3 regions of the Nonomuraea sp. NPDC003727 genome follow, and region 1 is predicted to be linked to each of the others. Evidence: riboswitches for the same ligand, from Rfam matches in the RefSeq annotation. Region 1 holds a riboswitch; each other region holds the start of a gene.
What was found. A riboswitch is a leader RNA that binds a small molecule or an ion and turns the genes downstream of it on or off. The one in region 1 is predicted to bind thiamine pyrophosphate.

Region 2: linked by a shared signal. The riboswitch ahead of ACWDLG_RS18040 (FAD-dependent oxidoreductase) and the one ahead of ACWDLG_RS39925 (purine-cytosine permease family protein) in region 1 are both predicted to bind thiamine pyrophosphate.
Region 3: linked by a shared signal. The riboswitch ahead of thiC (phosphomethylpyrimidine synthase ThiC) and the one ahead of ACWDLG_RS39925 (purine-cytosine permease family protein) in region 1 are both predicted to bind thiamine pyrophosphate.

Annotation. Positions count from the first base shown of each region.
Region 1 is NZ_JBSFNE010000026.1:43,498-47,893, reverse strand. Features, by position in the region: gene ACWDLG_RS39935 (Fpg/Nei family DNA glycosylase) at 1-447, shown strand, start outside; gene ACWDLG_RS39930 (rhodanese-like domain-containing protein) at 618-938, opposite strand; TPP riboswitch at 1,323-1,437, shown strand; gene ACWDLG_RS39925 (purine-cytosine permease family protein) at 1,428-2,783, shown strand; gene ACWDLG_RS39920 (methylated-DNA--[protein]-cysteine S-methyltransferase) at 2,780-3,322, opposite strand; gene ACWDLG_RS39915 (PAS domain S-box protein) at 3,385-4,396, shown strand, end outside.
Region 2 is NZ_JBSFNE010000006.1:349,882-354,277, reverse strand. Features, by position in the region: gene pknB (Stk1 family PASTA domain-containing Ser/Thr kinase) at 1-231, opposite strand, end outside; gene ACWDLG_RS18050 (thiazole synthase) at 419-1,174, opposite strand; gene thiS (sulfur carrier protein ThiS) at 1,167-1,367, opposite strand; gene ACWDLG_RS18040 (FAD-dependent oxidoreductase) at 1,367-2,581, opposite strand; TPP riboswitch at 2,570-2,685, opposite strand; gene ACWDLG_RS18035 (NAD(P)/FAD-dependent oxidoreductase) at 2,748-3,911, shown strand; gene ACWDLG_RS18030 (Rv2175c family DNA-binding protein) at 3,942-4,316, shown strand; gene thiE (thiamine phosphate synthase) at 4,294-4,396, shown strand, end outside.
Region 3 is NZ_JBSFNE010000011.1:75,976-80,371, reverse strand. Features, by position in the region: gene ACWDLG_RS27470 (serine hydrolase domain-containing protein) at 1-430, shown strand, start outside; gene thiC (phosphomethylpyrimidine synthase ThiC) at 641-2,323, opposite strand; TPP riboswitch at 2,316-2,428, opposite strand; gene ACWDLG_RS27460 (CDP-alcohol phosphatidyltransferase family protein) at 2,581-3,210, shown strand; gene ACWDLG_RS27455 (sugar phosphate nucleotidyltransferase) at 3,215-4,396, shown strand, end outside.

The sequences.
Region 1 (4,396 bases):
GACCCGCTGGTCCCCGAGTTCACCGTCCAGGCGCTGAAGGAGATCGTGGGCGGCAACCGTACCCAGATCAAGGGCCTGCTGAGGGACCAGAAGATCATCGCGGGCATCGGCAACGCCTACTCCGACGAGGTGCTGCACGCGGCCCGGATGTCACCCTTCAAGATCGCGGCCACGCTGACCGACGCGCAGATCGCCGACCTGCACGAGGCGATCGTCACCACGCTGCGGGATGCGGTGGAGCGCGCCCACGGCCTGGCGGCCAAGGACCTGAAGGCGGAGAAGAAGTCGGGGCTGCGCGTCCACAACAGGACGGGGCAGCCGTGCGAGGTGTGCGGCGACACCATCCGCGAGGTGTCGTTCGCCGACTCCTCGCTGCAGTACTGCCCGACCTGTCAGACCGAGGGCAAGATCCTTGCCGACCGGCGGATGTCGAAGCTGCTCAAGTAGACGGCGTCAGGCGACGAACATCACACAGGCGGCGTCAGGCGACGGACGTCACCTGGCGGCGTCCAGCGGCGGACGTCACCTGGCGGCGTCGAGCAACGGACGTCACCTGGCGGTGTCCAGCGACGGACGTCACCTGGCGGCGTCCAGCGGCGGATGTCGCGTAGGTGGCGTCAGGCGACGAACGGCGGTCGGCCGCTCTCGCTGACCAGGGGCTTGCCCGCCAGCTCCCACGACTGCATGCCGCCGCCGACGTTGACCGCGTCGCGGCCGATGTGGTTGAGCCACGCGGCGGCGTGCGCGGACCGACCGCCGACCCTGCACACCACGTAGACGGGGCCGGAGGGGAGCTCGTCGACGCGGGCCTGCAGCTCGCCGAGTGGAATGTGGGTGGCGTCGGGGGCGTGGCCCGCCGTCCACTCCTCGGGCTCGCGGACGTCGAGCAGGAAGGCTCCGGCGGGCACGTCGGTGACGTCGATTTCGGGAACGGTCATGTCCCCATTCTCGCGGACCCGCCCCACCACAACCTCCCGGAACTGCGAAGAAAGCGCGGGCCGGGGTTTCTCGGGGGCCAGTGCGGGCGTGCGGTCGCGGTTGTAGGGGGGCGTGGGCAGGGTCTTCCGGGGTGGCTGGGGAGGCGCGGGCCGGGGTTTCTTGGGGAGGCCGGTACTGGCGTGCGGTCGCGGTTGTAGGGGGGGCGTGGGCAGGGTCTTCCTGGGTGGCCGGGGGGGCCGGTTCGGTGGTGTGGGCGGGTGGTCGGGGTTTCTCCGGGAGGGCCGGTTCGGTGGTGTGGGCTTGCGGGAGGGACGGCGGGAGGGGTGGGGAGGCGGGGAGGGGGTGGTTGCCAAAAAGGAACGAGATGTAATAATTCGCCTCAAACCAGTAACCGCGGGAGCTCGGGCATGGCCGGGCTGAGAGGGCGACCCCCAGGCGTCGCCGACCGCATGAACCTGTCCGGGTAATGCCGGCGTAGGGAGCGTGCGATGACGCATGTCGTCGATCCGAAGCATGCCGAAGTACCGCTGACCCTCGACCAGGCCCCGCCCAAAACCCTCGGCGTCCTCGACCAGGGCGCCTTCTGGGCCAACCTCGGGGTCAGCCTCCTGGGTTTTTCCTTCGCCCTCTTCCTCATCAACCCTCTCCTCGACGACAACCCGCTGACGATGACCGCCGCGGTCACCGCCACCGTCGTGGGAAGTCTCATCGGCACCGCCATGGTGGGCCTCGCGGCCATCCCCGGCGCCCAGACGGGACAGCCGGCGATGGTGCTGCTCAGAGGCCTGTTCGGGGCGAGGCTGTCCTACGTCCCCACGGTGCTCAACATCATCCAGATGCTCGGGTGGGGTGCCTTCGAGCTGTGGGTCATCGCCATGGGCGCCCAGGCGATCGTCGGCGACGCCGTGCCGTACGCGGTCTGGGTGATCGTGGCGGGCGTGATCACCACCGGGCTGACGATCTACCCGCTCGGTGCGATCAGGCTCATCAGGCGGGTCGTCACGATCGGCGTGATCGTCTCGACCGTCTGGTTCGCGGTCGCGCTCCTGCAGCGGGCTCCAGCGCCGGCCGGCGGCTCGTGGGACGCCTTCGCCCCCGCCGTCGACTTCGTGATCGCGCTGTCGGTCTCGTGGGTACCGCTGGCCGCCGACTTCGCCCGGCACTCGCGCAGCAGCTCGGCCGCCTTCACCGGCGTGGTGGGCGGTTACACGATCGCCCAGGTGGCGTGCCTGGCCATCGGCGTCTACGCGGTCGCGATCGCCGGCCATGACGCCGTGCTGAACGACCCGACGGCGGTCTTCGGCCCGTTCGTCGCCGCGCCGCTGGGCGCGCTGTTCTTCGGCATCCTGGTGCTGCGCGAGACCGACCAGTCGTTCGCGAACGTCTACTCCACGGCCATGTCGCTGCAGAACCTCATGCCGCGCGTCGACCGGCGGGTCTTCTCGGTGGCCCTCGGCGTCGTGACGATCGGCGTGGCGCTCCTCGTCGACGTCAACTCCTACAGCGCCTTCCTCAGCATCATCGGCGCCGTCTTCGTGCCGATGCTGGGCGTGCTCGTCGTCGACTACTTCCTGCTCGGCAGCGGCAGGACCTGGAACACCAGCGAGCGCGCCCCCTCCCGCTGGATCATGACGGTCCCGTGGGCGCTCGGGTTCTGCGCGTGGTGGCTGCTGGCCGCCCCGTCCACGATCCCGTGGTGGGCCGCGATCTGGGACGGCGCCCGCGCGGCGCTCGGCTTCACCCGCCAGCCGTGGATGAGCGCGGCGCTGGGCGCCTTCCTGGTCGCCGGCCTGGTCACGCTGCTGGTCGGCCGGCTCGGCGGCGCGGTACGGCGGCGCCGCTAGCCTTCGACGCGCAGCAGGCGTTCGAGCGCGGTGGGCCCGCCGGGGTAGCTCTCGCGATCGGCGACCCGGTGGCAGGGCACGATCACGCACACCGGGTTGCCGTTGAGCGCGTTGCTCACCGCGCGCAGCGCCTGCGGCCGTCCGATGCGGGCCGCCAGGTCGCCGGTGGTCGTGGCGGTGCCGTACGGCACCGCCATGGTCATCTGCAGCAGGGTGCGCGCGAACGGCGTGGCCAGCTGCAGGTCGACGGAGACGGTGAAGGCACGCAGGCGCCTGGAGAAGTAGGCGTCGAGCTCGCGCCGCACCGGGTCGAGACGGCGCGGGTCGGGCCCGACGAGCCCGCCGACGGCCCGCGAGATCCGCTCGAAGACGGCGTGCTCGTCGTCGAAGCTGCAGGCGACCACGCCCTTGCCGGTCACCGCGAGCACCAGCCTGCCCACGGCACCGTCGTAGGTGCCGATGGCGACCTCCGGCGGTCGCTCGGGCCGGTAGGTGGGTGAGGTGACCCTCAACAGGGCATCGAGGTCGCCAGCCGACATAGCCCGCAGCGTATCGGACGGATCAGGCCACGGAGCGAGGCCGCCACCGGCACTATGGAAAGGTGGGTGACGAGGAGATCACCGCGGCCGTACTCTCCAGCGCCCCCAACGCGGTCGTCGTGCTCGACAGAGACCAGGCCGTGCTGGCCTGGAACCCTGCGGCGGAGCGGTTGTTCGGGTGGAGTTTCGAGGAACTGGTCGGGCGGCGCGCGCCGATCGTTCCCGGCGAGCTGACCGCCGAGCACAACGCGGTGCTGGAGCGGGTTCGCACGGGCGGCCAGGTCTCGTTGCGCACCAGGCGCTTCCGCAAGGACGGCACGCTGCTCGACGTGCGGGTCGACACGAGCGCGCTGCTGCAGGGCAACGCGGTGATCGGCTACGTGCACGTCCACCACCCGACCGGCGACGACGTCGCCGCGCACGACCGGTCGGCGCGCAGGGCCATGCTGGTGCGCCGGCTCACCGACGTGGTCGGCGACATCAACGCCGAGCTGGAGCTGCCGGCCGTGCTGGACCGGATCGCGGCCAGCCTCACCGAGCTCACGGGAGCCGACGCGGGCGGGTTCGTACTGATCGAGAAGGAGCGGCTGCGGCTGGTCAGCGCTTACCAGCTGCCCGAGACGCTCAGGGACGCCACCGCGGACCTGCGCAGCAGCCTGGTGGGCAAGCTGCTGCGCACCGGCAGGACCGTGATGCTGGAGTCGCAGGGGCTCGACGACCTGGTGTGGGCGGAATTACCCGGCCTGCACACGATCGCGCTCGGCCTGGCCGCCGTGGGCGGGCGCCCGTACGGGGCGCTCTACGCGTTGTTCGCCGAGCGAAAACCGGGGCCGCTCGAGCTGGAGCTGCTCGAGTTGCTGGCGGGACATGCGGGCATCGCCGTCGGCAACGCGGAGGCCTACCAGGAGGTGCTGCGGCAGCGGGCGCACGAGCGCGCGGTCTTCGACGCCAGCGCCGACGGCATCGCGGTGCTGGACGGGCAGGGGCGGGTCCTGCGGTGGAACCCCGCGGCCGGCGAGCTCACCGGCGTGGCCGCCGACGAGGCGATCGGCAGGCCGCCGCCGTTCCCGCTGC
Region 2 (4,396 bases), on a different contig from region 1:
GTTGGGGTGGGACAGGCTGGCCACTGACTTGGCCTCGCCGATGAACCTGCGCACGAAAGCGGGGTCCTCGGCCAGCGTGCGGTGCATGACCTTCAGCGCGACCGTGCGGTCGAGCCGGATGTCGAGCGCCAGGTAGACCGTCGCCATCCCGCCCCGGGCGATCCGGGACTCGATGCGATAGCGCCCGTCGAGCAGTCGCCCTACGAGGGGGTCCGCGATCGTCGTGTCCACCTGGCCGAGTTTACGGGCGATTCGCCCCCCGCATGGCCCGACAGTCCCAAACCGATGCCCGTTTGATTCCTGATCTGGGAAGGCGGCGCGAAGCCTGCCCGGAGGTCACGTCCCACCGGTGCTCTGCGCCCACCGCGGCCCCACGGCCCCCGGTGGCGCGGGGGCCGTGGCGGACCCCCCGCGCGGATCAGGGGGTCATCGGGGAGGACGCCTCGGCGTAGCGGCGGCGCGGGATCCGTCCGGCCTGGCGCGCCAGCCGCCCGGCCTCCACGGCGGACCGCATCGCCGCCGCCATGAGGTCGGGCCGCCGCGCCCTGGTGACCGCCGTCGCCAGCAGCACCGCGTCGCACCCGAGCTCCATCGCCTGGGCGGCGTCGCTCGCCGTGCCGATGCCCGCGTCCAGGATCACCGGAACCGACGCCGCCTCCACGATCAGCTCGATGTTGTGCGGGTTGCGGATGCCGAGCCCCGAGCCGATCGGCGCGCCCAACGGCATCACCGCCGCGCACCCCGCCTGCTCCAGCCGCCGCGCCAGCGCCGGGTCGTCCCCGATGTACGGCAGGACCACGAACCCGTCGGCCACCAGCCGCTCGGCCGCGTCGAAGGTCTCGATCGGGTCGGGCAGCAGCGTCCGCTCGTCGCTGATGACCTCGAGCTTCACCCAGTTCGTGCCGAGCGCCTCGCGCGCCAGCCGCGCGGTCAGCACCGCCTCGCCCGCCGTGAAGCAGCCCGCCGTGTTCGGCAGGACCTTGATCCCGCGGGCGCGCAGCACGTCGAGCACCGACCCCTTGGCCCCGGGGTCGAGGCGGCGCATGGCGACCGTGGTCAGCTCGGTGCCGGAGGCGGCCAGCGCCTGGTCGAGCACCTCGAGGGAGGGGGCCCCGCCGGTGCCCATGATGAGCCGGGAGCCGAACTTCTCCCCGGCGATGATCAGCTCATCCACCCTGCACCGCCGTGAGGATCTCGACCCTGTCGCGGTCGGCCAGCGAGGTGCTCTCCCACGTGCCCCTGGTGACCACCTCGTCGTTGACCGCCACGGCGACACCCGTCGTCTGCGCCGTCAGCCGCTGGACGGCCTGGGCCACCGTGGTGCCGTCGGGCACCTCGTGCGCGGCCCCGTTGATCGTCACGTGCATCAGTCACTTCCTTGTCCGGCTGTCTGGAACCGCTGCGGCGCGCACAGGGCGGCCAGCTCGCCCTCCTCGCCGTGGAGGATCGCGGTGGTGAGCGGGGCCAGCAGCACGCCGCCCCTGTGGTGTCCGGTGGCGACGGTGAGGCCGGGGCCGTACGGGCCGATCAGCGGCAGGTTGTCGGGGGTGCCCGGCCGCAGTCCCGCCACGACGTCGGCCACCTGCAGCTCGGTGATGCCGGGGACCAGCTCCCTGGCGTCGCGCAGCAGCTCGTACAGGCCGCCCGCGGTCACCGTGGTGTCGAAGCCCAGCTCCTCCTGGGTGGCGCCGACGACGAGCTCGCCGTCGCCGCGCGGCACCAGGTACACGGGCGAGCCGTGGACCACGCCGCGCACGCAGGTGCCGAGCAGGGGGGACGGCGAGCGCAGCCGCATGATCTGGCCCTTGACCGGGCGCACCGGCAGGTCGGTCAGCCCGCCGCTCCACGCGCCGGCCGCCAGCACCACCCGCTCGCCCGTCAGCACATCACCCGAGGCGTCCGAGGCGTCCGCGCGCCCGTCGTCCGAGGCGTCGATCGGCCTGCCGTTCGGGGAGTCGGCCGGCCCGCCGTCCGTGGCGTCCGCCGGAACGTTCCCGGTGGCGGCCGAGGGTGGCTCCAGCCGTACGCCCACCACGGCCGAGCCGTCGCGGACCAGCGCGGCCACGCGCCGCCGCACCAGCGCCACCCCCGCCTTCTCCAGCGCGGCCAGCAGGGCCGCGGTGACGCGTCTGGGGTCGACCCACGCGTCACCCTCGGCCAGCACGCCGCCCCTGACCGACGGCGCCAGCATCGGCTCCCTGCGGCGGCACTCGCGCCCCGTCAGCCGCCGCACCGGCAGCCCGAGCTTGTCCATGAACACGGCGAGCTCGTCCAGCGCCGCCAGGTCGTCGGTGTCGAAGGCGACGTCCAGCGTGCCCTGGGCGCGGTAGTCGAGCCGCAGCCCGCTGTCGGCCTCCAGCTCCGCGGCGAAGGCGGGCCAGCGCTCCAGCGCCGCCAGCCCCAGCCTGAGCAGCGACTCCTCGGTGTAGGAGACCTCGCTGACCGGGGCCAGCATGCCCGCGGCCGCGTGGGAGGCGCCACGCGCCGGGGCCGGGTCGATCACCGTGACACGCGTGCCCGCGCGCGCCAGACGCCAGGCGACGGACAGGCCAACCACGCCGCCGCCCACGATCAGATGCATCTCGCTCCCTTCGCCGGCATGACCCGGATCAGGTGTCTTGCGGTCGAAGGCCCGTCACAGCCTTCCTCTCAGCCCGGTACGGCCGGACTCCCGCGCGTCTTCCGCGAACAAGCCTACTCAAGGCCCGGACCCTGGTGACCGGCGCCGGATTGGTTATGGTCTGAGCGTGAATCATGTCGTGGTGGTGGGCGCCGGACTGGCAGGCATACGCAGCGTCGAGGCGCTGAGATCTCGTGGATTCAGCGGCAGGATCACGCTGGTCGGCGAGGAGCGGCACCGGCCCTACGATCGTCCGCCCCTGTCCAAGGCGGTGCTGCTCGGCACGGCCGACTCCAGCTTCGTCGACTCCGACCTCGAGGCCATGCGGGTGGAGCACCGGCCGGGGGTGTCGGCCAAGGGGCTGCGCGCGGGGGTCCTGGAGACGACCGAGGGCGAGATCGGCTACGACGGCCTGGTCATCGCCACCGGGGCGGAGCCGATCAGGCTGCCAGGCGAGGGCCGCCAGCACGTGTTGCGCACCCTCGACGACTCCCTGGAGCTGCGGGCCCGCCTGGTGGCGGACGCCAGGGTCACGGTCATCGGCGCGGGCTGGATCGGCGCGGAGGTGGCCACGGCCGCCCGTACGGCCGGCTGCAGGGTCACCGTCGTGGAGGCGGGCCCCGCCCCGCTCGCGCACGTGCTCGGGCCCGAGGTGGGCGGCGACACCGTCCCCTGGTACGAGGGCATGGACCTGCGGCTGGACACCATGGTCGCGGCCGTGGAGGAGGGCGGGGTGCGCCTGGTCGACGGCGACTTCGTCGAAGCCGACGTGGTGGTGTCGGGCATCGGCGTCCGCCCGGCCGTCGAGTGGCTGGCCGGCTCCGACATCGACCTGCACAACGGCGTCGTCACCGACGAGCACCTGCGCACCTCCCTGCCGAACGTCGTGGCCGTCGGCGACTGCGCGGCCTGGTGGTCGCGCCGCTTCCACACCAGGCTGCGCGTGGAGCACTGGGACACCGCGCTCAACGCCCCCGAGGTCGCCGTGGCCACGCTGCTGGGCGACGAGGCGGTCTATGATCCTGTGCCGTACTTCTGGTCGGAGCAGTTCGGCCACATGGTGCAGTACGCCGGCCACCATGCCGGCGCGCGCCTGTTGCGCCGCGGCGATCCCTCGGCGGCCAAGTGGTCGGTCTGCTGGTTGACAGACACCGACAGGCTGGCCGGGGTGCTGACCGTCAACAGGCCACGCGACCTCGTCCAGGGCCGTAGGATCATCGAGTCAGGACAGCGACTCGACCCCCTACGCCTGGAAGATCCCGAGGTCGGGATACGTGACTGTGTAGTTTGAAGCCGGATGCGATGTGGTAGTGGTGGATTCGTGACGCTTTCTGTTGCGCAGATAGACCGGGAAACCGACCAGCTCGTCGGCGAGTGGCTGACGCTTCCCGAAGTGGCCGACCGCCTCGCCCTCTCGATCGGGCGGGCCAAGCAGCTCCTGAAGGACCACAAGCTCCTCGGCGTACGGCGGGGCGCGGGCGGCCCCCAGGTCCCGGCGGTGTTCCTCGAGGGCAGGGACGTGGTGAAGGGCCTGCCGGGCACGCTCACGCTCCTGCTCGACGCCGGCTACGACGACGCCGAGGCGTTGCGCTGGCTGTTCACCCCGGACGAGTCGCTGCCCGGCTCGCCCATCGACGCGATCAAGGCGGGTCGCCATACCGAGGTCAAGCGGCGTGCCCAAGCGCTCGGTTTCTGAAGCCCGCCTCTACCTCTGCACCGACGGCCGGAGGAAGCGCGGCGACCTGGCCGACTTCCTCGACGCGGTGCTGTCCAACG
Region 3 (4,396 bases), on a different contig from region 1:
CGGCACCGCCGGCGCGCTGGTCTCGACGACGGAGGACCTCAACCGGTTCTTCCGCGCGCTGCTGACCGGCCGGCTGATCGGCCAGGCCCAGCTGGCCGAGATGCGTACGACCGTTCCGATCACGCCAGGACCCGGCGTCCCCGACACCTTCGACTACGGCCTGGGCCTGATCGCCTACGACACCCCGTGCGGGAAGGTGTGGGGGCACGACGGCGGTGTCATCGGCATGGCCACCCTGTCCTTCAGCACCGCGGACGGCGGCAGGCAGGCCTCCTCCGGCATCAACACGACCTGGCACCCGGGGATCGAGGCGGGCCAGCAGGCCTGGGTCGTGCACACCGTCGGCGCGATCTGCGGCACGACCCCCCAGGCGAAGGCGGCTGACACCACCAGGTTGCTGCTGGAGGCGAACGCGCCCGTGAAGCGCTGACGACCAGGGCGCCCGCCCGGGGGAGCCCGCCCCGGAGGGGCTGCCCGGGAGAGGCCGGGGACACCGCCCGCGCCGCCCGTCCCCCGTGGCGGGTGGCGCGGGCGGAGTCCCGCTCTCGGCCCCGTGGGCGGGCGGGTCCTGCCCCGGGCCTGGTGCGTGGCGCGGGCGGGTCCTGCCCCCGGCCCCGGCGCGGGCGGGTCCCGTCCGGTCTCAGCGGCGCTCGGGCAGGGTCAGGTACACCTCGCCGCCGCCGCGCACGAACTCCTCCGCCTTCCCCCGCATCCCCTCCTGCGCACGCAGATCGTGGGAGATCCGCATCGAGCAGAACTTCGGCCCGCACATCGAGCAGAAGTGGGCGGTCTTGGCCGGGGCCGCGGGCAGCGTCTCGTCGTGGAAGGAGCGGGCCGTGTCCGGATCGAGGGACAGGTCGAACTGGTCCTCCCAGCGGAACTCGAACCGCGCCCGCGACAGCGCGTCGTCCCACGCCTGCGCCGCCGGATGGCCCTTGGCCAGGTCGGCGGCGTGTGCGGCGATCTTGTAGGTGATCACGCCGGTCTTGACGTCGTCCTTGTCCGGCAGGCCGAGGTGCTCCTTCGGCGTGACGTAGCACAGCATCGCGGTGCCGTACCAGCCGATCATGGCCGCGCCGATGCCCGAGGTGATGTGGTCGTAGCCGGGCGCGATGTCGGTGACCAGCGGGCCGAGGGTGTAGAACGGGGCGTCGTCGCACAGCTCGCGCTGCAGGTCCACGTTCTCCTTGATCTTGTGCATGGGCACGTGGCCGGGCCCCTCGACCATCACCTGGACGTCGTGGGCGTGGGCGATCCGGGTGAGCTCGCCCAGCGTGCGCAGCTCGGCGAACTGCGCCTCGTCGTTGGCGTCGGCGATCGAGCCGGGACGCAGCCCGTCGCCGAGGGAGAAGGCGACGTCGTAGGAGGCGAGGATCTCGCACATCTCCGCGAAGTTCTCGTACAGGAAGTTCTCGCGGTGGTGCGCCAGGCACCAGGCCGCCATGATCGAGCCGCCGCGCGAGACGATGCCGGTCGTGCGCCCGACGGTGAGCGGCACGTACGCCAGCCGCACGCCGGCGTGCACGGTGACGTAGTCGACGCCCTGCTCGCACTGCTCGACGAGGGTGTCGCGGTAGATCTCCCACGACAGGCGGGCGGCGACCCCGTCGACCTTCTCCAGCGCCTGGTAGAGGGGGACGGTGCCGATGGGCACGGGGGAGTTGCGGATGATCCACTCGCGGGTGGTGTGGATGTCGCGGCCGGTCGACAGGTCCATGACGGTGTCGGCGCCCCAGCGGATGGCCCAGGTCATCTTCTCCACCTCCTCCTCGACGGAGGAGGTGACGGCGGAGTTGCCGATGTTGGCGTTGATCTTGACCAGGAAGTTGCGCCCGATGATCATCGGCTCGCTCTCGGGGTGGTTGACGTTGGCCGGGATGACGGCCCTGCCCGCCGCCACCTCCGCGCGGACGAACTCCGGGTCGACGCCCTCCCTGGCCGCGACGAACGCCATCTCCTTGGTCACCACGCCGCGGCGGGCGTAGGCGAGCTGGGTGACGGGCGCGCCCGCCGCCCTGAGGGGGTCGCGGCGCCGCCCGGCGAACGCGCTCGTCCCTGCGCGCTTCCACGCGTTCTGGTCGCGGTAGCCGTCGTCGAGGGGCTGGACCTGGCGGCCGCCGTACCGGGCCACGTCGCCCCGGTCGAGGACCCACCGCTCGCGCAGCGGGGCCAGGCCGCGGGTGACGTCGGTCTCGACCTCCGGGTCGGTGTAGGGGCCGGAGGTGTCGTAGACGGTGAAGCTCGTGCCGTCGGACAGGCTGATCCGGCGCATCGGGACCCGGAGATCGCCCTGGTAGATCTTGGAAAAACGCGCGCCACTCATCGCGCAAACTCCCTTCGCCGGCATTACCCGGAGCAGGTTCTGGCGGTCGGCGGCTGGTCAGCCGTCCTCTCAGCCCGGTCACACCGGGCTCCCGCGTTGGTCGGCGCCACCGTAACCCGATCACCGGGGGCGCGCGCAACCCCCGATCCGTCCAGGTGTCCGAAACCCCTGGGGGTGAAGGGTCCGGTCCGCGGCCGGAACCGGACGAGGCGGACGGCGCAGCGTACGCAGGTCGGCGACGCAGTAGGGTCGCAAGCGTGAGCGAAACTTCCGCCCCTTCGTCAGCGGAGGACCGGATCTGGACGGTTCCTAACCTGCTGAGCTTCCTGCGCCTGCTGGGTGTGCCCGTGTTCCTGTGGCTGGTTCTCGGGCCCCAGGCCGACGGCTGGGCGATCGGGCTGCTCATGGTCGCGGGATTCACCGACTGGCTGGACGGCAAGATCGCCCGCGCGTGGAACCAGACCAGCAGGCTGGGCCGCATCATCGACCCCGCGGCCGACAAGCTCTACGTCTTCGCCACGATCCTCGGCCTGGTCCTCAGGGACGTGATCCCCTGGTGGCTCGTGGCGATCATTCTCGCCCGGGAAATCTTCGTCGGATGTTTCTTTCCCGTGCTCCGCAAATACGGCTACAAGGCACTGCCCGTGCATTTCCTTGGCAAAGCCGCCATGGCCAACCTCATGTACGCCTTCCCGCTGCTCTTCCTGGCCTCTCATACCGGCTCCTGGTATGCCGATACTGCGAGGATCATCGGATGGGCGTTCGCCATCTGGGGAACGGGTCTGTACTGGTGGGCGGGCGTGTTGTATGTGGTACAGGTGCGCCGGCTCATCACCGCTGCCAGGGATGAGCTGCGCGATCCCCGGCAAACTGCGAAGAAGGAGTGATCGGGTGAAGGCGGTCGTCATGGCAGGCGGGGAGGGCACGCGGTTGCGACCGCTGACCGCGAACCAGCCCAAACCCCTGCTTCCTGTGGTCAACCGCCCGATCATGGAACACGTCCTCCGGCTGCTCCGCAAACACGGACTGACCGAGACCGTCGTCACGGTCCAGTTCCTGGCGGCGCTCGTGCGCAGCTACTTCGGCGACGGCGACGAACTGGGCATGCGCCTGCACTACGCCACCGAAGACCTGCCACTCGGTACGGCCGGCAGCGTCAAGAACGCCGCCGACAAACTGCGCGACGATCGTTTCATGGTCATTTCCGGCGATGCCCTGACCGATATCGATTTATCGGCCATGATCCGGTTTCACCGGGAGAATTCGGCTCTTGTCACCATCGGTCTGACGCGCGTTCCCAACCCGCTCGAGTTCGGGATCATCATCGTCGACGACCAGGGCAGGGTGCAGCGCTTTCTCGAGAAGCCCACCTGGGGCCAGGTTTTCTCCGACACGGTCAACACCGGCATCTACGTCATGGAGCCAGAAATCCTCGACGAGGTCCCCGCGGGGGAGGCCGTCGACTGGTCCTCCGACGTCTTCCCGCGCCTGCTCGAACGCGGCGCCCCGATCTACGGCTACGTCTCCGACTGCTACTGGGAGGACGTCGGCACCAACGACAGCTACCTCAAGGCCCAGGCCGACGCGCTGTCCGGACGGGTCAAGCTCGACATCGGCGGTTTCGAGATGTCGCCGGGCGTCTGGGTGGGCGAGGGCGCCGAGGTGGACCCCGAGGCCGTCCTGAAGGGCCCGCTGCTCATCGGCGACTACGTCAAGATCGAGGCCGGGGCCGAGCTGCGCGAGTACACCGTGCTCGGCAGCAACGCCGTCGTGCGCGAAGGGGCCTTCCTGCACCGCGCGGTCGTCCACGACAACGTCTACATCGGCCCCGGCGCGCACCTGCGCGGCTGCGTCATCGGCAAGAACACCGACCTGATGACCGGCGCCCGCATCGCCGAGAACGCCGTCGTCGGCGACGAGTGCGTCATCGAGGCCGAGGCCTACGTCTCCAGCGGCGTCAAGGTCTATCCCTTCAAGACCGTCGAGGCCGGCGCGGTCGTCAACACCAGCGTCATCTGGGAGTCGCGCGGCCAGCGCAGCCTGTTCGGCCCGCGCGGCGTCAGCGGCCTGGTC